One region of the Enterococcus wangshanyuanii genome, then DNA from elsewhere that is predicted to be linked to it. Evidence: predicted binding sites of a transcription regulator. Region 1 holds the regulator's gene; each other region holds the start of a gene.
What was found. Region 1 encodes CtsR, which represses protease genes until heat stress. Its sites were predicted from a motif close to TTGGTCAAAAAAGGTCAAANA; they were not measured.
Positions count from the first base shown of each region.

Region 2: a site for CtsR is predicted at 1,844-1,864, ahead of CC204_RS18685 (ATP-dependent Clp protease ATP-binding subunit). Genes of this name have one in related genera too.
Region 3: a site for CtsR is predicted at 3,390-3,410, ahead of clpP (ATP-dependent Clp endopeptidase proteolytic subunit ClpP). Genes of this name have one in related genera too.

Region 1 covers NZ_CP021874.1:2,664,159-2,672,250, forward strand. The annotation lists rRNA gene CC204_RS13160 (23S ribosomal RNA) at 1-500, shown strand, start outside; rRNA gene rrf (5S ribosomal RNA) at 596-711, shown strand; tRNA gene CC204_RS13170 (tRNA-Val) at 727-799, shown strand; tRNA gene CC204_RS13175 (tRNA-Lys) at 806-878, shown strand; tRNA gene CC204_RS13180 (tRNA-Leu) at 891-972, shown strand; tRNA gene CC204_RS13185 (tRNA-Thr) at 1,008-1,080, shown strand; tRNA gene CC204_RS13190 (tRNA-Gly) at 1,088-1,159, shown strand; tRNA gene CC204_RS13195 (tRNA-Leu) at 1,174-1,259, shown strand; tRNA gene CC204_RS13200 (tRNA-Arg) at 1,291-1,364, shown strand; tRNA gene CC204_RS13205 (tRNA-Pro) at 1,447-1,520, shown strand; gene CC204_RS13210 (CtsR family transcriptional regulator) at 1,685-2,152, shown strand; gene CC204_RS13215 (ATP-dependent Clp protease ATP-binding subunit) at 2,157-4,646, shown strand; gene CC204_RS21710 (hypothetical protein) at 4,911-5,033, opposite strand; gene CC204_RS13220 (peptidase U32 family protein) at 5,154-6,074, shown strand; gene CC204_RS13225 (peptidase U32 family protein) at 6,088-7,329, shown strand; gene gor (glutathione-disulfide reductase) at 7,422-8,092, shown strand, end outside.
Region 2 covers NZ_CP021874.1:3,719,274-3,727,365, forward strand. The annotation lists gene CC204_RS18685 (ATP-dependent Clp protease ATP-binding subunit) at 1-1,774, opposite strand, end outside; gene CC204_RS18690 (hypothetical protein) at 2,024-2,215, shown strand; gene CC204_RS18695 (phosphocarrier protein HPr) at 2,389-2,655, shown strand; gene ptsP (phosphoenolpyruvate--protein phosphotransferase) at 2,655-4,382, shown strand; gene CC204_RS18705 (deoxyguanosinetriphosphate triphosphohydrolase) at 4,701-6,050, shown strand; gene CC204_RS18710 (hypothetical protein) at 6,081-7,172, shown strand; gene CC204_RS18715 (DUF1002 domain-containing protein) at 7,493-8,092, shown strand, end outside.
Region 3 covers NZ_CP021874.1:51,935-60,026, forward strand. The annotation lists gene CC204_RS00245 (gluconeogenesis factor YvcK family protein) at 1-873, shown strand, start outside; gene whiA (DNA-binding protein WhiA) at 901-1,836, shown strand; gene CC204_RS00255 (hypothetical protein) at 1,882-2,067, shown strand; gene CC204_RS00260 (DsbA family protein) at 2,084-2,605, opposite strand; gene clpP (ATP-dependent Clp endopeptidase proteolytic subunit ClpP) at 2,715-3,308, opposite strand; gene CC204_RS00270 (TM2 domain-containing protein) at 3,489-3,722, opposite strand; gene CC204_RS00275 (hypothetical protein) at 3,915-4,430, shown strand; gene ilvD (dihydroxy-acid dehydratase) at 4,845-6,536, shown strand; gene ilvB (biosynthetic-type acetolactate synthase large subunit) at 6,550-8,092, shown strand, end outside.

The DNA of each region.
Region 1 (8,092 bases):
TTCCGCATGGAAGGGCCATCGCTCAACGGATAAAAGCTACCCTGGGGATAACAGGCTTATCTCCCCCAAGAGTCCACATCGACGGGGAGGTTTGGCACCTCGATGTCGGCTCGTCGCATCCTGGGGCTGTAGTCGGTCCCAAGGGTTGGGCTGTTCGCCCATTAAAGCGGCACGCGAGCTGGGTTCAGAACGTCGTGAGACAGTTCGGTCCCTATCCGTCGCGGGCGTTGGAAATTTGAGAGGAGCTGTCCTTAGTACGAGAGGACCGGGATGGACTTACCGCTGGTGTACCAGTTGTTCTGCCAAGGGCATTGCTGGGTAGCTATGTAGGGAAGGGATAAACGCTGAAAGCATCTAAGTGTGAAGCCCACCTCAAGATGAGATTTCCCATTTCTTTAAGAAAGTAAGACCCCTCAGAGATGATGAGGTAGATAGGTTGGAAGTGGAAGTGCAGTGATGTACGGAGCGGACCAATACTAATCGGTCGAGGACTTAACCAAAAAGAAATAAAATAAAAGATCTTGGTAAGCATTGATTACAAGCTTCAATCCAGTTTTGAGTGAATCATCACTCAATTAAATACAACAACACCCAGTGTGGTGGCGATAGCGAGAAGGATACACCTGTTCCCATGCCGAACACAGAAGTTAAGCTTCTTAGCGCCGATTGTAGTGAAGGGTTTCCCTTTGTGAGAGTAGGACGTCGCCGCGCTAAACGTGTTGTATCGGAGGTTTAGCTCAGCTGGGAGAGCACCTGCCTTACAAGCAGGGGGTCGGCGGTTCGATCCCGTCAACCTCCATTTTTTGAGCCGTTAGCTCAGTTGGTAGAGCATCTGACTTTTAATCAGAGGGTCGCAGGTTCGAGCCCTGCACGGCTCATAGAAATATTTTGCGGGTGTGGCGGAATTGGCAGACGCACTAGATTTAGGATCTAGCGCCTTACGGCGTGGGGGTTCAAGTCCCTTCACCCGCATCTTTTAAGTCTTGTTGATAAACTTGGCGAAATACGCCGGCTTAGCTCAGTTGGTAGAGCATCTGATTTGTAATCAGAGGGTCGAGGGTTCAAGTCCTTTAGCCGGCATCAAACTGCGGAAATAGCTCAGTGGTAGAGCACCACCTTGCCAAGGTGGGGGTCGCGGGTTCGAACCCCGTTTTCCGCTTAGCTTGTTCATTCGCCGGGGTGGCGGAACTGGCAGACGCACAGGACTTAAAATCCTGCGGTGAGTGATCACCGTACCGGTTCGATTCCGGTCCTCGGCATTCATCACAACCTGTGTTGAGATGATTTTTAGCACCCATAGCTCAACTGGATAGAGTGTTTGACTACGAATCAAAAGGTTAGGGGTTCGACTCCCTTTGGGTGCATAGTTAAAGGTTTGACTGCGAGTTAGAAGGTAAGTAACACAGTTCCTTTTAATCGTTTAGTCTTTTTTTATTATTATAATTGCGGGAAGTAGCTCAGCTTGGTAGAGCACTTGGTTTGGGACCAAGGGGTCGCAGGTTCGAATCCTGTCTTCCCGATAAAAAAGAACAGAGAACGGCTCTGTTCTTTTTTTGTTGCCAATTTTATTTTCAACGGCTAGATTATTTATCTTTTCTTAGTAAATTAGGCATTCTTCTTTATTAAACAGCTGAACTTAGGTATAATTAAGGTCAGTATTAGTCAAGGGAAAAGGATGAGGACTATGAGTAATCAAAATACTTCAGATTTAATTGAAGCATATTTAAAGAAAATTCTTGAAGAAAGCAGTAAAATTGAAATCCGCAGAGCAGAAATGGCTCATTTATTCAATTGTGTTCCTTCCCAGATTAATTATGTGATCAATACTCGCTTTACGATTCAACGTGGTTATTCTGTTGAAAGTAAGCGTGGAGGCGGCGGTTATATCAGAATAGCTAAAGTACAAATATCTGATGATGATCAGTTGCTAAAACAAATTGCTCAATTTACAGGGAACGAACTCTCAGATAAAGATGCGCTGATTTTTATACAAAAGTTATACGAGGAAAAAGTCATCACGAAAAGAGAAGGCAATTTAATGTTGTCTGTGCTAGGTAAACAAGTTTTATGTAAAGCAGGACCAGATGAAGATTATTTACGTGCTCAATTGATGCATTCATTTTTAGAACGTTTGAGTTACGAGGAGGAATGATAGTATGGACGAATTATTTACAGAAAGTGCCAAGGCGGTTTTAGCCATCGCACAGGAAGAAGCAAAATATTTTAGACACCAATCCGTAGGCTCTGAGCATTTGCTTTTAGCATTAGTATTGGAACCAAATGGAATCGCAGGAAAATCGCTGCGTCAGCTAAATGCAAATAAGACAGATATTCGTGAAGAGATTGAACAATTAACTGGATATGGTACAGTTAAAGCTTATCCTAAAGGAACTTACTTACCTTATTCTCCTCGTGCAAAACAGGTTTTTGCTTATGCTGGAGATGAAGCAAAACGTTTAGGAGCACCTAATATAGGGACTGAACATATTTTGTTAGGCTTATTACGCGATGAGGATATCCTTGCTTCACGTATTTTATTGAATTTAGGACTAAGTTTATCAAAAATGCGTCAGCTGCTAATGAAAAAAATTGGTATTACAGATCCTCAAATGAGTGGAAATGTTGGCCGCAGACGTAATAATCAAGCACAAAAGGCAGCACCTAAAGGAACCCCAACATTGGATTCATTAGCACGTGACCTGACCAAACTAGCACGTGAGAATGATTTGGATCCAGTTGTCGGTCGCTCTCAAGAGGTTAGACGATTAATTCAGATATTAAGCCGCCGTACTAAAAATAATCCCGTTTTAGTGGGTGAACCTGGTGTAGGTAAAACGGCAATTGCTGAAGGTTTAGCACAAAAAATCGTTAATGGTGAAGTACCAGAAGATATGCAGGAAAAACGTTTGATGATGCTTGATATGGGAGCGTTAGTTGCCGGCACAAAGTATCGTGGTGAATTTGAAGATCGCTTGAAAAAAGTGATTGATGAGATTTATCAAGACGGTGAAGTGATCCTCTTCATCGATGAGCTGCATACATTGATTGGTGCAGGTGGCGCAGAGGGTGCAATTGATGCTTCAAATATCTTAAAACCAGCGCTTGCTCGTGGAGAACTACAAACAATTGGTGCGACTACATTAGATGAGTATCAAAAATATATTGAAAAAGATTCTGCCTTGGAACGTCGTTTTGCTAGAGTTCAAGTGGATGAACCCACATCAGAAGAAGCAGAAGAGATTCTAAAAGGACTGCGTTCGCGCTATGAAGAACATCATGGTGTTGAGATTACAGACGACGCTTTACATGCTGCTGTCCAATTATCTGTCCGTTATATCAATTCTCGTCAATTACCAGACAAAGCAATTGATTTGATGGATGAGTCAGCTGCTAAGGTTCGTTTAGATTTGGCAGATGAGCCTTCTGAAATTAATGAGTTGCGTTTGGATTTAGCGAATTTAATCAAGGAAAAAGAAGAAGCTATTCAATCGCAATCATTTGAAAGTGCGGCAAGACTACGCCAAAAAGAGAAAAAAATGGCTAGAAAGCTTGAAAATATTTTATTATTAAAACAAAAAGAAGCTTCTGGTTATGCCAATCAAGTGACTGAACAAGACGTGGCGAATGTTGTGTCACAATGGACTGGTGTACCATTACAACAACTAGAGAAAAAAGAAAGCGAACGTTTGCTTGAATTAGAAAGTATCTTACATCACAGAGTTGTCGGTCAGGATGAAGCTGTTCAAGCTGTATCACGGGCAATTCGTAGAGCCCGCAGTGGCCTAAAAGATCCGAATCGTCCAATTGGTTCATTTATGTTCTTAGGACCTACAGGAGTTGGTAAAACCGAATTAGCAAAAGCTTTGGCTGAAACAATGTTTGGCAGTGAGGATGCACTTGTGCGTGTAGATATGTCCGAATTTATGGAAAAATATAGTACAAGTCGTTTGATTGGCTCCCCTCCAGGCTATGTTGGCTATGAAGAGGGCGGACAATTGACTGAAAAAATTCGTCAAAAACCTTATTCAGTGATTTTACTTGATGAAGTAGAGAAAGCTCACCCAGATGTATTCAATATCTTGTTACAGGTATTAGATGATGGGCACTTAACTGATTCTAAAGGTCGAAAAGTCGACTTTAGAAATACTATTTTAATTATGACTTCAAATATTGGCGCAACGGCTATCCGTGAAGAAAAAAATGTTGGGTTCAATGTGAAAGATTTATCGAAAGATTACGATGCTATGCAAAAACGAATCATGGAAGAATTGAAAAAAGCATTCCGTCCAGAATTTTTAAACCGTGTGGATGAAACAGTTGTTTTCCGTTCATTAGATCAGGAAGAAATTCATGAGATTGTGAAGATCATGAGTAAATCGATTATTCAGCGCTTGAAAGAGCAAGATGTGAATGTGAAAATTACTCCTGCTGCAATCGAAGTGATCGGTAAGGTTGGTTTTGACCCAGAATATGGTGCACGTCCAATTCGCAGAGCATTACAAAAAGAAGTAGAAGATCGTTTGAGTGAAGCATTACTTTCAGGTCAGATCCATTTAGGTGACAAAGTAACGATTGGCGCAAGCAAAGGAAAAATAACGTTGAATGTAAAAACGCCTAAAATAGAGCAGGTTTTACAGGAAGTTTAAAAATAACTAGTAAGATATCGGGACGTTGTTCATGACACGTCTCGGTATTTTTTCTTTTTAAGTCATAAAGGATGATAAGAAATTATTTTGTGAAAAATCATCGTTAAAATGAAGAGAGACTATTGGAAAGTTTGTGAACCTGTGCTACTATGAAACAGTTGTTAGAAGATTATAGAACAATAGATAAAGAGAGCTTGAAGCTGGAGTGTAGTTTGTCTAGGTAGAGATAGAGAGAAGTTCGTTCGACTTTTAACTTGTTTAATTTCATGAACCAGCATCTCGGAAAAAAGAAAATATTTGTCCACGATGAAGAGCATCGTAAAAAATGTTTCTATTTTTCAGTCGATACTGATCAGGTTCATTCAGCTTTACATTATCTAGCTTCATGAGCTAGCCCTTCAGAAAAAAGATAAAAATGGATTGCGGCGAAGAGCACCGCCTTCAATTTTTCCTATTTTTCAATCAGGGCTGAACGAACTCATTCAGCTTTTATAAGGAGGATTCAAAATGATTGAACTTATTGCAACAGCTGAGTCTGTTGAACAGGCGGAGGCGTTATTGGCAGTAGGCGTGGATACGTTATATATAGGAGAAGAGACATTCGGGTTACGTTTGCCAACTTCGTTTTCTCGGGATGAGCAGCGATCGATCACTGAAATGGCTCATCGTATGGGGAAAAAGGTAACGGTTGCTCTTAATGGGATCATGCATCCGGAAAAGATGAAAAAAGTGCCGGAGTATTTAGCGTTTTTGAAAGAAATTCAAGTGGATCAATTAACAGTCGGTGATCCAGGAGTTGTTTTTGTTATTCAGCGTGATGAAGTGAACATTCCCTATATTTATGATGGCGAAACATTGGTTACAAGCTCACGTCAAATCAACTTTTGGGCAAAGCGTGGATCGATCGGTGCGGTATTGGCTAGAGAGGTTCCGTTTGAAGAGATGAAAGCCATGAAGGATAATTTGATGGTACCGGCTGAGGTGCTTGTGTACGGTGCAACATGTATCCATCAATCGAAACGTCCATTACTGCAAAACTACTACAATTTCACCAAGAATGATGAATCTGTGAGTAAGGATCGGGGTCTTTTTATATCTGAGCCTAAAAAGGAAGAGACACACTATTCTATTTATGAGGATAGCCATGGTACACATATCTTCGCTGATAATGATGTTAATTTAGCGGGAGAATTAGATAAGTTATATGAGAACGATTATACGAAATGGAAACTGGATGGTATTTATGCCCCAGGCGAAAATTTTGTAAAAACAGCTAAGATTTTTGCAGATGCAAAAGAAAAAATCGAACAAGGTAGCTGGTCCAGCATAGATGCACAAAAAGCGGTCGAACAAATCGAAGCATTGCATCCTGAAAACCGTGGTTTAGATATCGGATTCTTTGATTTAGATCCAGATGAGATAAAATAAGGAGAAAAGAGAAATGACAAACGAACGAACATTGAAGCGTCCCGAGGTATTAGCACCTGCCGGGACGCTAGAAAAACTAAAAACAGCTATTCATTATGGGGCAGATGCCGTGTATATCGGCGGAAATGCCTACGGGTTACGTAGCCGTGCCGGTAATTTTACAAAAGAAGATATGATCGAGGGCGTAGCTTTTGCCAAAGAACATAATGCGAAAGTGTATGTCGCAGCAAATATGGTGACACATGAAGGCAATCAAGAAGGTGCTGGGGACTTTTTCCGTGAGATCCGCGATGTCGGTATTTCAGCGGTAATCGTTTCAGATCCAGCTTTGATTGAAATTTGTGCAACAGAAGCGCCTGGATTACCGATCCATTTATCGACACAAGCTTCAGCAACGAACTATGAGACATTAGAGTTCTGGAAAAATGAAGGACTTGAGCGTGTCGTTTTAGCCCGTGAAGTGTCAATGGAGGAAGTTGCGGAGATCCGTAAAAATACAGACGTTGAAATCGAAGCATTTATCCATGGAGCCATGTGTATTTCTTATTCCGGCAGATGTACATTATCCAACCATATGTCGATGCGTGACGCGAACCGTGGCGGCTGTTCTCAATCATGCCGCTGGAAATACGAATTGTATGATATGCCTTTTGGCGGAGCACGTACGAGCTTGACAGATAAAGGTGAAGTGGAAGAAGAATTTTCAATGAGTGCGGTCGACATGGCAATGATTCAACACATTCCCGAATTGATTCAAAATGGTGTCGATAGCTTTAAGATCGAAGGAAGAATGAAATCGATCCATTATGTTTCGACTGTAGCGAATGTGTATAAAAAAGCTGTGGATACGTATATGGAAGATCCTGAAAATTATGAATGTAAACAAGAGTGGATCGATGAATTATGGAAAGTTGCACAGCGAGAGCTTTCTACTGGTTTTTATTACCATGTACCGACAGATGAGGAACAATTATTTGGTGAACGCCGTAAAATACCGCAATATAAGTTTATTGGGGAAGTTATGGCGTATGATGAAGCAACAAAAGTAGCGACGATCCGTCAAAGAAATCATTTTAGTGTTGGCGATGAAATTGAATTTTATGGACCTGGGTTCAATCACTTCCATCAAACAGTAGAAGTTATGTATAATGAAGATGGTGAGTCGATTGATCGCGCACCAAACCCAATGATGATTTTAACGATGCCGGTTGAACAACCTGTAGCAGTTGGGGATATGATCCGTAAGAAAAAATAAATATCAACCATTAAGAGTGTGAAGCAAAACTGTTTTTCGTTTTGTCCCACACTCTTTCGTTAAAGTGTCTGATGAAGGAGGATTTTGAAAGAATGGTAAAACAATATGATTACATCGTGATCGGCGGCGGCAGTGGCGGTATCGCTTCTGCGAATCGTGCCGGAATGCATGGTGCGAAAGTTCTATTGATCGAAGCAGGAGAGATCGGCGGGACCTGTGTGAATGTTGGCTGTGTGCCCAAAAAAGTCATGTGGCAAGCAAGCTCAATGATGGAAATGATGAAACGGGATGCTGCAGGTTACGGCTTTGATGTCGATGTTAAAGCGTTGGATTTTAAAAGATTAGTTCAAAACCGTGAGTCTTACATTGATTTTTTACATGGAGCTTACTATCGCGGACTGAACAGTAATAAAGTTGAAGTTTTAGCTGAGTATGCGACATTTGTGGATGAACAAACTATTCAAGCCGGAGATGAAACCTATACAGCACCACATATTTTGATTGCTACAGGAGGACGTCCGAAAAAACTAGGGATCCCTGGAGAAGAGTATGCGATCGATTCAAATGGGTTCTTTGCTTTAGAGAAATTACCAAAACGAGTGGTCTTTGTCGGAGCAGGTTATATCGCTGCGGAACTTGCAGGTACGATTCACGGATTAGGGGCTGAAACACATTGGGCTTTTAGAAAAGAACGTCCTTTGCGTAGTTTTGATGAGATGCTTTCTGAAAAAGTAGTTGAACATTATCAACAAGATGGTATGCA
Region 2 (8,092 bases), 1.1 Mb from region 1:
TAATGATCGTATCTTTGAAGCTGACTGTTCGACCTTGAGCGTCTGTTAAACGTCCATCATCAAGGATTTGCAAGAACATATGCAACACGTCAGGATGTGCCTTTTCAATTTCATCAAGTAACACTAAGCTGTATGGATTGCGGCGCACTTTTTCAGTCAATTGTCCAGCTTCATCATATCCAACATAGCCAGGAGGTGAACCGATCAATTTAGAGACACTATGTTTTTCCATGTATTCACTCATGTCAAAACGAATCATCGAATCTTCTGATCCGAATAGTTCAAAGGCTAATTGTTTCGCTAATTCTGTTTTCCCAACACCAGTTGGTCCAACAAATAGGAAAGAACCGATTGGTCGATTTTGTTTACCCAAACCTACACGGTTACGGCGAATCGCTTTTGAGACTTTATCGACAGCATCATCTTGTCCGACAACATGAGCTTTTAAGTCGACTGCTAAGTTTTTCAATTGTGTTTGTTCTTTTTCTTTCAGATCACCAACTGGAATTCCTGTTTTTTGCTCGACGATCGCTTCGATCGCTTTCTCATTAATTACAGGAGTTTCTTCATCGCTGATTTGTTTTTCCTTCATCACTTGTAATTTATTGATTTGATCGCGGTAGTAGGCCGCTTTTTCAAAATCTTCTTCAGCAGAGGCTTGTTGTTTTTGCTGTTCTGCTTCGGCTAATTTCTTTTCGATCGTTTTTGGATCGACGATTTGAATCGTCAAATTCATTTTTGAGCCTGATTCATCTAATAAGTCGATTGCTTTATCTGGTAAGAAACGGTCTTGGATATAACGGTTAGATAAGGTTGCAGCAGCTTTGATTGCTTCATCTGTATATTTTACGTGATGATAATCTTCATAGCGTTTTTGCAAACCTTTCAAAATCTCGATCGTTTCATCGACAGTGGGTTCATCTACACGAACAGGCTGCATCCGACGTTCCAAAGCAGCGTCTTTTTCGATGATGCGGTATTCATTCAATGTTGTTGCCCCAACCATTTGGAGTTCGCCTCGAGCAAGCGCAGGTTTTAAAATATTACCGGCGTCCATATTGCCGTCACCAGCAGCACCGGCACCGACGATTTCATGTACTTCATCGATAAATAAGATGACATTTTCAGCTTGCTTGATTTCTTCGATCAGCTTTTGCATACGTTCTTCAAATTGACCACGAATGCCTGTTCCTTGGACTAATGAAACGACATCTAGACGAATCACTTCTTTGTCTAACAGTTTTTGAGGAACATCACCATCAATGATTTTTTGTGCTAAACCTTCAACGACAGCTGTTTTACCAACACCTGGTTCACCGATCAAGACAGGATTGTTTTTTGTCCGGCGATTGAGAATTTCAATCACGCGTTTGATTTCTTCATCACGTCCGACAACAGGGTCGATATCACCATTACGAGCCGCTTGTGTGATATTGATACCATATTCGCCAAGTAAACCATCTGCTTGTCCTGCTCCGCCGCGTGGAGGCTGGCCGCCGTTGAAGCCGTTACCGTCACCAAATTGTGTTGGCGGCACTTGACCATTCGGATTGCCTTGTTGTTCCTGCATTTGACGGGATAATGAGCGGTAGAGATCATCTAAACTTCCAAAACCAAATGGATCTTGCTGAGACATGGTTGGTTGATTATCATTTGCTTGTGCTTTTAATTTTTGATAACAGCTTTGACAATAGTCAAGTTGTTTTCTTTCACCATTAACATTCGCATATAAATGGATCGTTGCTGGATTTTGCTGACAATTTTGACAGATCATAGGATAAAACACGTCCTTTCAAAATAAGACTAATTATGTATCAAAGTCATTTTAAGAAAGATCAAAAACTGATTGACCATTTTTGACCTTTGAGAATATTATAGCATCTTTCTCAGAAGAATCAAGCAATTGAACTTTAAAAAAGAATCTCTTTAAAGGATAAAAAATATGGAATTAGCTTAGACAATTGCTTTGTTTTGTCATACAATGATTTCAGCTTAAAATTAAACAGAAAGCGGTGAGCAAAGAATGATCGAAAATCCGTTTGAAGAACAAATCAATGCACTAAAAGAAGGCAGTATTTCTGAACTGATCGTCGATCCGCAAGATTTTCCAGCATTTCGGGAAGTGTGGAAGAATTTACCAGATCGAATGTCTTTTGTCGGAGAAGCTGGATTAAATGGACGAATTATATATCGTTATATGAAAGAAGAAAATTAAGAGAGCCTTTCAATCAATAAAAAATAGGTGAAAAGTGTTGTATCTACCTTAAAAAAATGGTAATCTTAAAAATTGAAAGGGTATTTTCTCGATGTCTGTTTTATTTGAAGCAAGCAGAGAAAGGAAAACCCTAACATAAAAAATTATTTTACTTACGAAGGAGACCGATTCATATGGAAAAGAAAGATTTTCACATCGTAGCAGAAACAGGGATTCACGCTCGTCCAGCTACATTATTAGTACAAACTGCAAGTAAATTCAACTCAGATATCAACTTAGAATACAAAGGTAAATCTGTTAACCTTAAATCAATCATGGGCGTTATGTCTCTAGGTGTTGGTCAAGGTTCAGACGTGACTATCTCAGTTGATGGTGTAGACGAAGCTGATGCATTAGCAGCAATCGTTGACACAATGAAAAAAGAAGGATTGTCAGAATAATGTCTGATATGCTAAAAGGAATTGCCGCAAGTGATGGTGTTGCTATCGCTAAAGCTTACCTGTTAGTTCAACCTGATTTATCTTTCGACAAAAAAAATGTAGAAGATACAGCAGCAGAAGAAAGCCGTTTAGATGGAGCTTTAGCAAAATCAACGACTGAACTGCAAGCAATCAGAGAAAAAGCAGCACAAAGCCTTGGCGAAGAAGAAGCGCAAGTATTTGATGCGCATTTGATGGTTTTATCTGACCCTGAAATGATTGGTCAAATCAAACAAAACATCCAAGATAATAAAGTAAACGCTGAAGCAGCATTAAAAGAAGTGACTGATATGTATATCGGTATGTTCGAAGCTATGGATGATAATGCCTACATGCAAGAACGTGCAGCAGATATCCGCGACGTTGCAAAACGTATTTTAGCTCACTTACTAGGAGTAACGCTTCCTAATCCTTCAATGATCAACGAAGAAGTGGTTGTGGTTGCCCATGACTTGACTCCAAGTGATACTGCTCAGTTAGACCGCACGTATGTGAAAGCATTCGTAACGGATATTGGCGGACGTACGTCTCACTCTGCTATTATGGCGCGTTCTCTTGAAATTCCTGCAATCGTAGGAACAAAAGAAATCACTTCAAAAGTGAAAGAAGGCGATATTTTAGCGGTAAACGGGATCGATGGCGATGTGATCGTTCATCCAACGGACGCTGAAAAAGCTGATTTTGAAGCAAAAGGTAAAGCATACGCTGACCTTAAAGCTGAATGGGATAAACTAAAACATGCTGAAACAGTAACTGCTGACGGCAAACATATCGAATTAGCTGCCAACATTGGTACACCGAAAGATTTAGAAGGCGTACACAACAATGGCGGGGAAGCTGTTGGTTTATACCGTACAGAATTCTTATACATGGATTCTCCGGACTTCCCAACAGAAGAAGATCAATATGTTGCTTATAAAGCTGTACTAGAAGGCATGGGCGGCAAACCTGTCGTGGTTCGTACAATGGATATCGGTGGAGACAAAGAATTACCTTATCTTCAATTACCGCATGAAATGAACCCGTTCTTAGGTTACCGTGCATTACGTATCAGCTTATCTGAACGTGGCGATGATATGTTCCGCACACAAATGCGTGCATTATTACGTGCGTCTGTTCATGGTAACTTACGTATCATGTTCCCAATGGTTGCTACATTAAAAGAATTCAGAGCAGCGAAGAAAATCTTCGATGAAGAAAAAGCAAAATTAGTTTCTGAAGGAACAAGCGTATCTGATACGATTCAAGTCGGTATCATGATCGAAATTCCTGCAGCAGCTGTGATTGCGGATAAATTCGCCAAAGAAGTTGACTTCTTTAGTATCGGAACAAATGACTTGATCCAATACACAATGGCAGCAGACCGTATGAACGAACGCGTTTCTTACTTATACCAACCATACAACCCTTCAATTTTGCGTTTGATCAAAAACGTGATCGATGCATCTCATGCTGAAGGTAAATGGACTGGTATGTGTGGAGAAATGGCGGGCGACCAAACTGCAGTGCCTCTATTAGTAGGGATGGGCTTAGATGAGTTCTCTATGAGCGCAACATCTATCCTTAAAACACGCAGCTTGATGAAACGTCTAGATACTAAGAAAATGACTGAACTTGCGGATCGTGCGTTGAATGACTGCGATACAATGGAAGAAGTTATTGAATTGGTTGAAGAGTTTACAAAATAGTTAATATTAAAGGAGCCAAAGCTATCTAAGATAGTTTTGGCTCTTTTTTAGTGAAATAAAGATGATTGTAAACAGACTGTTGATTAAATTTAAAGTCAATGGTCTGTTTGTGTTGAAGAAATTTAATATTATAGAGTTAAATTAGTAGAGACACGTTCGAAAGTGTATATAGATTATCTTAATAGCAACTTATTTATTTTTTAAATAAAAAATAGAGTACATAATGTTTTTTATTTGATATAATATAGTGAGTAGTAGAAATTATAATTAAAAATAGTTTCACTTTGAAATAAAGTAGACAACAGGAGGATATGTACAATGAAATGGAATCGATTAGTTGGTACGTTTAGAATTTCTTCAAAGAGTGATAAAGTTTGTCCAAATGATAAGTTGACACATGAAGACTATCTTTTAGATTTAAGTAGAGCTTTTAATAGTGATTATCGCCGAGTTATTAAAAGTGATTCTTTTAGACGCCTACAAGATAAAACACAAGTTTTTCCATTAGAAAGAAATGATTTTGTTCGTACTCGTTTAACACATAGTCTAGAAGTTGCCATGCATACTAGAGATTTATTGACATCTATTATTACGAAGTTGACTAAAGAGGGAATTTTAATTGAGGAATTAAACGAATGTTATCGCTTATTAGAAACAGCTGCATTGATTCATGACATTGGGAATCCTCCTTTTGGTCATTTTGGAGAAGAGGCAATTCGAATATGGTTTAGTAAAAACAAGCACTTATTATCATGTTGGTCCTCTTTTACAGAACAACAAAAAGAAGATTTTTTACGGTTTGAAGGGAATGCACAAACGATTCGTTTATTAACAAAATTGCATACTGACAATGGATCATCTGAAAAAGGAATGAACTTAACAGCGTCTACCTTGGATACTGTAATTAAATATACTGCTCGTGCTGACCAAGTAGACAAACAGAATATTTTAACAAAAAAAGTAGGCTACTTCTTTTCAGAAGAACAAGTATTCAAGAACATCAAGGTTGTAACCGGAACAACGGGAAACCGTCATCCTTTAGTTTTTCTTCTTGAAGCAGCTGATGATTTGGCTTATACATTTTCAGATATTGAGGATGCATATAATTATGGTTTATATAGTTATCGGGAAATAAAATCGTTTATTGATGAGAGAACTGGAACTGACAAATTTTTAAAAAATATTCATTCAGAAGCAGCGGCAATTCAAGCGTTTTTAAGAGAGACACAAAAGAAAGTCTACCAGAGTGCGAGTAAAGCATTTGTAGAGAATTATAAAGAAATAATGGCAGGAACTTTTCATGATGAAATTATCAATGAAGAGTGTGATGAAGTGAAATGTTTTAATGCTTTAAAAGAATTTTCTTATGAATATGTTTTCCAGACAAAAACAATATTGGATCAAGAAGTATTAGGGTTTAATATTATTAATCGTCTGTTAACCGAGTTTATTCCTGTAGTTTTGAAATATGACAAAGAACCCATGAATAAATATGAGGAACGTCTATTTAATAATTTACCAAGAAGTGCTGAAGAATTGTATAAAAGAGAAACTGAAAATAGTTCTGAAGTTGATAAGGATTATTATAGATTAAAAATGGCAGTTGATTTTATCTGTAATATGACAGATGGGTATGCAAAAAAACTACATGATACACTGTTTAATTAGAATTTATTTTTTTGAAAGGAAAGAATTTTTATGCCAGAATTTTTAATTTATATTGTCCCAGTGTTAATTACAATGTTGGGAACGTTATTCGTGACGTACAGGAATATCCAAAATAATAATATTTCTAGCAGTCGTATTAAATGGTTGTCACAATTGAAAGAAAATTTTAGTGAATATAACAATTCCTTGTCAGAGATAAAAGAATTAATGAATGAAGATGTAGAAAAAAGAGTCGAGAAAATCAAATCAAATAGGAAAAAACTTGAAAAGTCACGAATTAAAGTCCTTATGAGCTTTAAAGCAAATGATTTTCATGCTTATGGAAATGATAAGGATGTTAAAGAGTGTTTTAAAGTATTTAGTTCAGAAAAAAATTTGATGAAAAGACCAGATGATTGTGAAGCCTACATGTTTATTTTCATGAATGCGATTAATAGATATGTCATAGAACAAATTAATACGAATGAAAACGATAAACAGCGTGAAGAAGAGAGGAAAGATGACATCATTGTTAATGCTAATACGATAAATGTTATCGTAGAAATTATGGAGCAATTTCAACTTTGTGTTGCTAAATTAGAATGGACAAAAATCAAAAATGAATCTCAGTTTCTGTTATTTGGTAGAGAAAAATATTCAAATATAGAGACAATTCAGGTTTTAAATAAAAATATATATAAATTGGTTGTAGATTATATTGACGAACAGCGACCGGAAGAAGAAATAAAAGAAGAGACAAGTATTGAAAAAATAAAGATGACTCCATTAGAGAAAAGAGCAAAGGCTATATTGGAAAGATCAAAAACGGTACCAGATAAATTAATAAATATTCTTGAGTTTTTAGACCAAAACTGTGATTTACCAACGAGTATGTTGACTTCTACCCAAAAAAGATATATCTACTCAATGATTGAGCCTGTTCATCCAAGTGGCAAGCAGTTTTTTAACAAAAAAGAAATTATTTTGCCTAAATCAAATAAAAGAGCCTATTTAGAAACGAATTTTAGTTTATATTATGGCGATAAAATTGCAATGAGAATGGTTAGGATGACTGAAAAACACATGAGATCTCTTAAGGAAGAAGAGGGTACTCTTGATAATGAAACAGTGATTGTGTCTTGATAATGAATATATGAAGTCATTTTTAATCATTGGTTAGCGATAAGAGAAGGAATAAAGACAATTATCAAACTATATTATTTATACTTTGATATGTAAAGATTATAGGTCGAATTATTTACGTTGCAATAAAATAAAGATAACGTTTTTGAAAAATTTTAAGTTCGAAGTATTTAAATAATTTTCACAGAATTAAGAAAATACACATAACAAAAACGCAAGATATCTCCTAAAATTTTCTTAAAACGGAGCCTCCTTAAAGCATATTGAAAAAAATTACTGTATAGTAATAAGCAAGAACAAGTTTTTATAGGAGGATTTTTATGAAACATAAACAAAAAAAACTCGCACTTGCAATGACCTTACTTTTGATTTCCACAGGTGTTTATAGTGGAACGACTGCTTTTGCGACACAACAAAGCTCAACTGATAGCACATCAACTAGTCAATCATCGACAGCAACAAGCACTTCTGAAGAAACACTTCAAATCAATGCAGTTGCTTTAGGAAACGCCTTAACACAGGAACAAAAAGACTATACCTTGAAAGCACTTGGTGCAAAGGGGGAAACGCCAACCTATACAACGAATGGATCAGATTTGATGAGCTTCATCCCAGACGGTGGTTTTAACGCAGAATGGGCAGTATACAGCTCGGTTCGAATGGAAACCCAAAAGAAAGGTTCAGGTATCACGGTAGATATTGCGACACCTGAAAATATCACAAAGATCACGGCTGCTCAATACCAAAATGCCGCTTTGACGGCTGGTATCTCTGATGCCAAATTAACGGTTGCTTCCGCTGTTCCGATTGATGGCTCTGGCGCATTGGCTGGTGTCTATAAGATTGTTGAAGAATCTGGCGGTATCATCAATCGTGACCGCGTTGGCGTAGCCCAAGATGAAATGGACGTTTTATCTAAG
Region 3 (8,092 bases), 1.2 Mb from region 1:
GCTGATGATGGAGGCAGTAGTGGTGAAATTCGTGAATCAATGAATTTGACTCCACCCGGTGATTTGCGTAATGTGTTGGTTGCTTTATCAGATATGCCGCAATTGTATGAAGATATCTTTCAGTATCGTTTTGATAAATCAGATAAATATTTTGCAAATCATGCCATCGGTAATTTGATTATTGCTGCCGTTTCTGAAATGCGTGGCAGTACGTATGAAGCGATTCAATTGTTGTCAAAAATGATGCATGTGGATGGACATATTTTTCCTTCGTCAGAAAGACCATTGACCTTACATGCTGTTTTCAAAGATGGAACAGTAGCAGTTGGTGAGTCGAACATTGCCGTCGATCGAAAAACGATCGATTATGTTTTTGTGACCAATACAAATGACGATGAACAGCCGAAAGCCGCTCGAAAAGTAGTGAAAGCGATCGAAGAAGCAGACATGATCGTTTTAGGTCCTGGAAGTCTATTTACGAGTATTTTGCCTAATCTGGTGATCAGTGAAATTGGAGATGCGATTATCAACGCAGAAGGAGAAGTCGTTTACATTTGCAATATCATGACACAAAAAGGTGAAACAGAGCACTTTACGGATGCAGACCATATTTGTGTATTACACGATCATCTCAAAAGTAAGTTTATTGACACTGTTTTAGTCAATACAGAAAAAGTACCAGATGGGTATATGGATCCGGAAGTTTACGATGAGTATCTTGTTCAAGTCGAACATGACTTTCAAAAATTAAGATCAGAAGGCTGCCGAGTGATTTCAACTGACTTTTTGAAGTTAAGGGATGGCGGCGTTTTCCATGATGGAGATAAGGTAGTCGACGAATTGTTCCGTATCGTTTTCGGAGCAAGGTATTAAAAGGTAAAAAGAGAGGGGGAAAGAAAAATGTCTTTTGCCTCAGATGTAAAAAAGGAACTAACGACTTTAGAGGTTCATCGAGAACATGCTAGAGCAGAACTTGCCGCATTGATTCGGATGAATGGATCATTAAGCATCGTGAATCAACAATTTGTCTTAAATGTTCAGACAGAAAATGCTGCGATCGCAAGACGTATTTATTCTCTTTTAAAGGATCATTATGATGTTCGATCGGAATTGCTTGTTCGGAAAAAAATGAAATTAAAGAAAAATAATGTCTATATTGTTCGTTTAAAACAGGGAACTAAAGATGTTCTAGCCGACTTAGATATTTTGGATGGAATGATGTTTAATACGCATGTATCAGATGAGATCATGGGAAATGCTCAAAAGATGAGATCCTATTTGCGTGGCGCCTTCATGGCTTCAGGCTCAGTCAATAATCCTGAAACGAGTCGTTATCATTTGGAAATATTTTCTATTTATGAAGAACATAATGAAGATATTTGTCAGATGTTGAATTATTATGATTTGAATGCACGAACATTAGAAAGAAGAAACGGTTATATTTCTTATTTAAAAGGGGCAGAGCGGATCGCTGATTTTTTAACATTGATCGGTGCGACGAATTCGATGTTAAAATTTGAAGACGTCCGAATTGTACGAGATATGCGCAATTCTGTTAATCGTTTGGTCAATTGCGAAACAGCGAACTTAAATAAAACGATCGACGCCGCATCAAAACAAATTGAGAATATCCAGTATATTGAAAGCGTCGTAGGGTTGACCGCTTTACCGGAAAAATTGCAGGAGATTGCTGAATTACGTTTAGAATATCCAGAAGTCAGTCTGAAAGAACTCGGTGAAATGATTCCTTCCGGAGCCATTTCAAAGTCTGGAATCAATCATCGAATCAGAAAAATCAATGAATTTGCTGAAAAGCTTAGAGAAAAAAGTGCATAACTACAAAGTTCCTTGTTCTAAAAAAATAGAAATCAGGTGAATGTGATGGGTGTTGAGGACAAAGATTTTATTATGCGGCAAATCAAACAATTAGGTGAAGGTTTAGGAGAGTTTTTGGGCAAAGAAGACGTAGATAAAATCTTGAATTTTAGTGAAGATGCTCAAAAAGAGACCGAAGATTCACTCACTGAGAAGGAAGCGAAGAACAAAAAAGAGACAAAGCCAAAATAGCTTTGTCTTTTTTTTGTTAATTGCCTTCAATATAGCGGATCAGTTCTTCTTTCGTAACAGATTCATCAAAGATATGTTCACCAATAACGATTGTTGGAACAAATTTGATATTAGCTGCATTTGCTTCAGCGATCACAGCATCGATCATCTCAGGGTTTTTCTTTTCAGCTAGCTGCAGATTATCTTGTGCAAAGACCGCAACATCGGCTAAAGAAAGATGACCCCATTGATCTTGAGTGTCATACATTTGTTTTAAGCTAAGTAATCCTTTTTCAGGCATAGTATAGTCAATATGATGATGCATCACATTTCCAGGCTGTAAGGTTTCTTTCTCTTTATCGAACAGCTTGATAATACGCTGAACTTTCCCTTCTTTGACGTAACCTTCCAATAGCTCAAAAGACTCTTCAAACCATTTTTTACAGTAAGGACAACGCACGTTCATAAATTCGACCATTTTTACGGGAGCGGTCTCTTTCCCGATAACTAAACCATTTTCCGTGGTAACTTTTGTTGCATCAATAATTGAAATATCCATTTTTATACATCCCTTCATTTCTTTACTTCTAGTGTAGCGCTTTTCAGTCAGAGTTTAAATAAAAATGCCCAAAATTCTGAAAAGAATTTTGGGCATGGGAATCAAATTTTTAGCTTAATGCACTACTATTTTCCATTACTTCATCGATCAAGCCATATTCTTTTGCTTGTTGAGCGGTCATAAAATTATCACGGTCTGTATCGCGTTCGATGACTTCTAAAGGTTGACCAGTACGTTCAGCCAAGATTTTGTTCAAACGATCGCGAGTGTCTAAGATGTGTTTTGCAGCGATTTCGATTTCTGTTGCTTGTCCTTGTGCTCCACCAAGCGGTTGATGAATCATGATTTCAGCGTTAGGTAAGGCAAAACGTTTGCCTTTTTGTCCAGCAGTTAGCAGGAAGCTGCCCATAGATGCAGCCATTCCAAGAACGATCGTTTGGACATCAGCTTTAACAAAATTCATGGTATCAAAAATTGCTAAGCCAGCTGAAACACTTCCTCCAGGAGAATTGATGTAAATGTAAATATCTTTTTCAGAGTCTTGCGCATCCAAAAATAATAATTGAGCAATAACTGAGTTGGCTACATTATCATCGATCGGACCACTTAACATGATGATTCTATCTTTTAATAATCGTGAATAAATATCATAAGCTCTTTCTCCACGAGATGACTGTTCAATGACTGTTGGTATTAAGTTCATAGTATATTCCTCCTATATAAAAAGCTCTTCAAATCATTTTATCACAAAGCATACTTGAATGCTTAAAAAAAGTATACTTTATTGGTCAAAAAAGGTCAACTTAAACGAACCAAAAAAATAGAAGGTAGAAACGTTGAGTCAGGTTTCTGCCTTCTACTGTTATTATTCTCAAAATAAATATTATGAAGTGACAACAATGTTGCCGTTTTGGTCTGCAGGCTTCAATAGAGTCATGATTGCAGTGAAGAAAGCAATAAGAGCTGGAATACCAGTCCAACTGAAAACAAGATACATGATGCCTTTTCCAGAAAAACCAGAGTAGAATTTATGAGCATCGATCCAGCCTAAGAAAAATGCTAATATGAAATAAATCCATTTATTGACTACTCTACCTTGTTGTACATAACCGCCCACTGATTGAGTATTATTGTTTTCATTGACAATATTGATGTTGATTTTGTCTTGCAGATTTTCTGTATTCGTTTCAAAAAGAATTGTAAAAATTTAAGTAAATGACTCCTTTTCATTTTTTTGTTCTATGTTTTTACGCTTGTGAAAGAGTATGTTATACTAAAAAAGCAAGTAAAGAAGAGTGAGGGGATTCGGATGGTTGTTTTTATCGCAGGCATAACAGGCGTATTAGTTGGCGCAGTGATCGTGTCGATCAGCGTTGCTTTACGAGTGACGTTTGAGGAACGAAAAGCAGCACGTTATCGTGAGCTGGAACATTTCGTCAAAGAAATCGAAACATTGAATCTTTTGAACAAAAAAATCAATGAAATTTTGCAAAAGAGAGACATATATGTTGATAAATCGGTCAATTTTATTTCCATGGATGATTGCTACATCAGTATTGACGATTTTATTTATTTAGAATCTTTTTCTGCTCAAAACAATTTCTATCTTCCTACGTATTTAGTCGAAGAATTTTTTAAGAAGATTGCGCACAGAAAAGTTATTCTGACACCTGATGAGGTGATTTCAATGGGCGGCAGCACGTATAAAGGTGGGAAGCTTATTTTAGAAACATTCTCTGAAGAGCTGATGACGATCATTGAAGATAAAAAAAGACAGATGAGACGTTTGTCGCACAAACCGCTGTATTATTTCCAAAAGAGCTAAAAAGCCCGTACCTTAAGTGAAAGGTACGGATTTTTTTATTTATAAAACATAAAGTCGGAAAACAGTAACAAACATTTTTGGAATTTTCTGACTTTTTTCACTATTTTTTATTGACAATCTCATTTATTAGGTTTATAGTTAACAAAAGCTTGTATTTATCACATTGAATTTTAATCTTTATAGATTTTAAACGAGGAGACCATTGCCATGAAAAAAACAAACAACAACCACGTATTAGTCATTATTTTATCGTGAAGGACTTAGAACACTGAGAAATTTTGCAGATGTTTGAGTCCTGTTTGTCTTTGGTAGATGGGATTCTTACTAAGACATCCCATTCATTATGATTGGGATGTTTTTTTGGTAGGAAGTATTGTAAAGACGATAACTGAATTGAATTGGAGTGGATGAACAATGCGTAGTGATCAAATAAAAAAAGGAATCGAAGCAGCACCAGCTAGAAGTTTGCTGTATGCAACAGGTCAGGTAAAAAATGCTAGAGATATGGAGAAACCATTTATTGCAATTTGTAATTCGTATATTGATATAGTACCTGGGCATGTTCATCTAAGAGAATTAGCAGATGTTGCCAAAGAAGCGATTCGTGAAGCAGGAGGGATTCCCTTTGAGTTCAACACGATCGGGGTTGATGATGGAATTGCGATGGGCCATATTGGTATGCGCTATTCGTTACCAAGTAGGGAGATCATTGCTGATGCAGCGGAGACAGTGATCAATGCCCATTGGTTTGACGGTGTTTTCTATATTCCTAATTGCGACAAGATCACGCCGGGCATGTTGATGGCTAGTGTTCGAACGAATGTCCCAGCGATTTTTTGCTCCGGCGGTCCTATGAAAGCTGGTGTTGATCCTAGAGGACATACGACAACCTTATCTTCAATGTTTGAAGCAGTCGGTACTTTCAAAGAAGGAAAAATGACTGCAGAAGAATTTAAATTTATGGAAGAAAATGCATGCCCGACTTGTGGGTCATGTGCTGGAATGTTTACAGCAAATTCAATGAACTGCTTGATGGAAGTCCTAGGATTAGCACTTCCAGGGAACGGGACGATTTTAGCAGTTTCTGACGAACGAAGAGAATTGGTTAGAAAATCAGCCTTTCATCTGATGGATTTGGTCAAAAAGCAAATCAAACCAAGAGATATCGTGACTAAAGAAGCAATCGATGATGCATTTGCTTTAGATATGGCGATGGGTGGATCAACGAATACCGTGCTGCATACATTAGCGATCGCAAATGAAGCAGAAATTGATTACAACTTAGAAGAAGTCAACGAAATCGCCAAACGAGTTCCGTATCTTTCAAAAATTGCTCCTTCTTCTGCTTATTCCATGCACGATGTACATGAAGCTGGAGGAGTACCAGCGATCATGAAAGAACTAGTTGATTTAGGCAATGCAATTCATCCAGATAGAATCACGGTAACAGGAAAAACGATCAGAGAAAATGTTCAAGATGCAGTGATCAAGAATGAAGAAGTCATCCATCCTAAAGAAAATCCATATAGCCCAGTCGGTGGGTTATCGATCCTTTACGGAAATATCGCACCGAAAGGCAGTGTCATCAAAGTTGGCGGAGTTGATCCATCGATCAAGAAATTTGTTGGTAAAGCGATCTGTTTCAGCTCTCATGATGAAGCGGTTGAAGCAATCGATAATCATACAGTGAAAAAAGGCCATGTGGTCGTTATTCGCTATGAAGGACCCAAAGGTGGACCGGGAATGCCGGAGATGTTAGCGCCAACTTCAAGTATTGTTGGACGAGGCTTAGGCAAAGATGTTGCGCTGATCACCGATGGTCGATTCTCAGGTGCTACACGAGGGATTGCTGTAGGACACATCTCCCCTGAAGCAGCAGCAGGCGGACCGATTGCTTTGATCGAAGATGGGGATGAAATTGAGATAGATTTGACCAACCGAACACTGGAACTGCATGTTTCCGATGAAGAAATGGCTAGGCGGAACGATCATTTGCCGAAATTTAAAGCGAAAGTAAAAACAGGATACTTAGCTCGCTATACGGCATTAGTCACTTCAGCTCATACAGGAGGCATCATGCAGATTCCAGAAGATTTGCTAGACTAGAGGAGGGACGTTCATGGCAGAACAACAGAAAAAAATGAAAAGCGGCTCAAAGATTTTGATCGATGCGTTGTTGAAGCAAAAGGTAGAAATGATTTTTGGTTATCCGGGTGGTGCTGTTCTTCCTCTATATGATGCTTTATATGATGGGGATATTCCTCATATTTTGACAAGACATGAGCAAGGGGCAGTTCATGCAGCAGAAGGCTATGCAAAAGCAACAGGCAAACCAGGAGTGGTTGTAGTGACAAGCGGACCTGGGGCAACGAATGCGATTACGGGGATCGCGGATGCAATGAGTGACTCGATCCCAATGGTCGTTTTTACCGGACAGGTGATCACTGATGGTATTGGCAAGGATGCGTTTCAAGAAGCAGATGTCATTGGTTTAACGATGCCGATCACGAAAAACAATTATCAAGTTCGTGATACAAAAGAACTTCCAAGAATCATTGAAGAAGCTTTTCACATTGCAACCACAGGTAGAAAAGGCCCAGTTGTGATCGATTTACCAAAAGATATGACTGTAATGGAGGCGGAAGCCGATATTGATGTCAAACTTCACTTACCAAGCTATCAGCCAACGGTCAAGCCAAATAAACTACAAGTGAAGAAATTAATGGAAGCATTAGCTGTTGCTAAAAAGCCTTTAGTACTTGTAGGAGCAGGTGTTCTGCATGCAGATGCTGGAAAAGAGTTGGTTGAATTCATCACTAAGTATCAGTTGCCAGCGTTGAGTTCTTTACTTGGATTAGGAGCGATTCCGACGGAGCAAGAGTTGTTCTTAGGAATGGGTGGGATGCATGGCTCTTTTGCAGCAAATATGGCCTTAACTGATTGTGATTTATTGATTAACATTGGGTCACGTTTTGATGACCGATTAGCAAGTGCACCGAAAGAATTCGCTTCAAATGCAATAATTGCACATGTAGATATCGATCCAGCTGAAATAGGAAAAATCATTGATACACAAATTCCGATCGTGGCTGATGCTAAAGAAACCTTGAAGGAGATGTTAAAGATCGATGTAGCATGTGTCGGTTGGAATGATTGGAACAAACTGAATCTTTCAAGAAAAAAATTGCATCCATTTAAGTACGATAAAGAACAAGACACAGAAATAAAACCACAAAAAGTAATTGAGTTCATTGGTGAGTTAACAAAAGGAGAAGCGATCGTTGCGACAGATGTTGGACAACATCAAATGTGGGCAGCCCAATTCTATCCATTCAAAAATGAAAAGCAGTTAGTTACAAGTGGGGGTCTTGGAACTATGGGCTACGGCGTTCCTGCGGCAATTGGCGCAAAATTAGGTTGTCCGGATAAAGAAGTTGTTCTATTTGTTGGTGACGGAGGCTTCCAAATGACGAATCAAGAATTAGCTATTTTAAATGAATATAATATTCCGATAAAAATCGTCATTTTAAATAATCAGTCACTGGGGATGGTTCGTCAGTGGCAAGAAAGCTTTTTCAATAATCGCCGTTCAGAGTCTGTTTTTTCCAGTCAGCCTGATTTTGTAAAAATGGCTGAAGCGTACCATATCAAAGGTGTTAGAA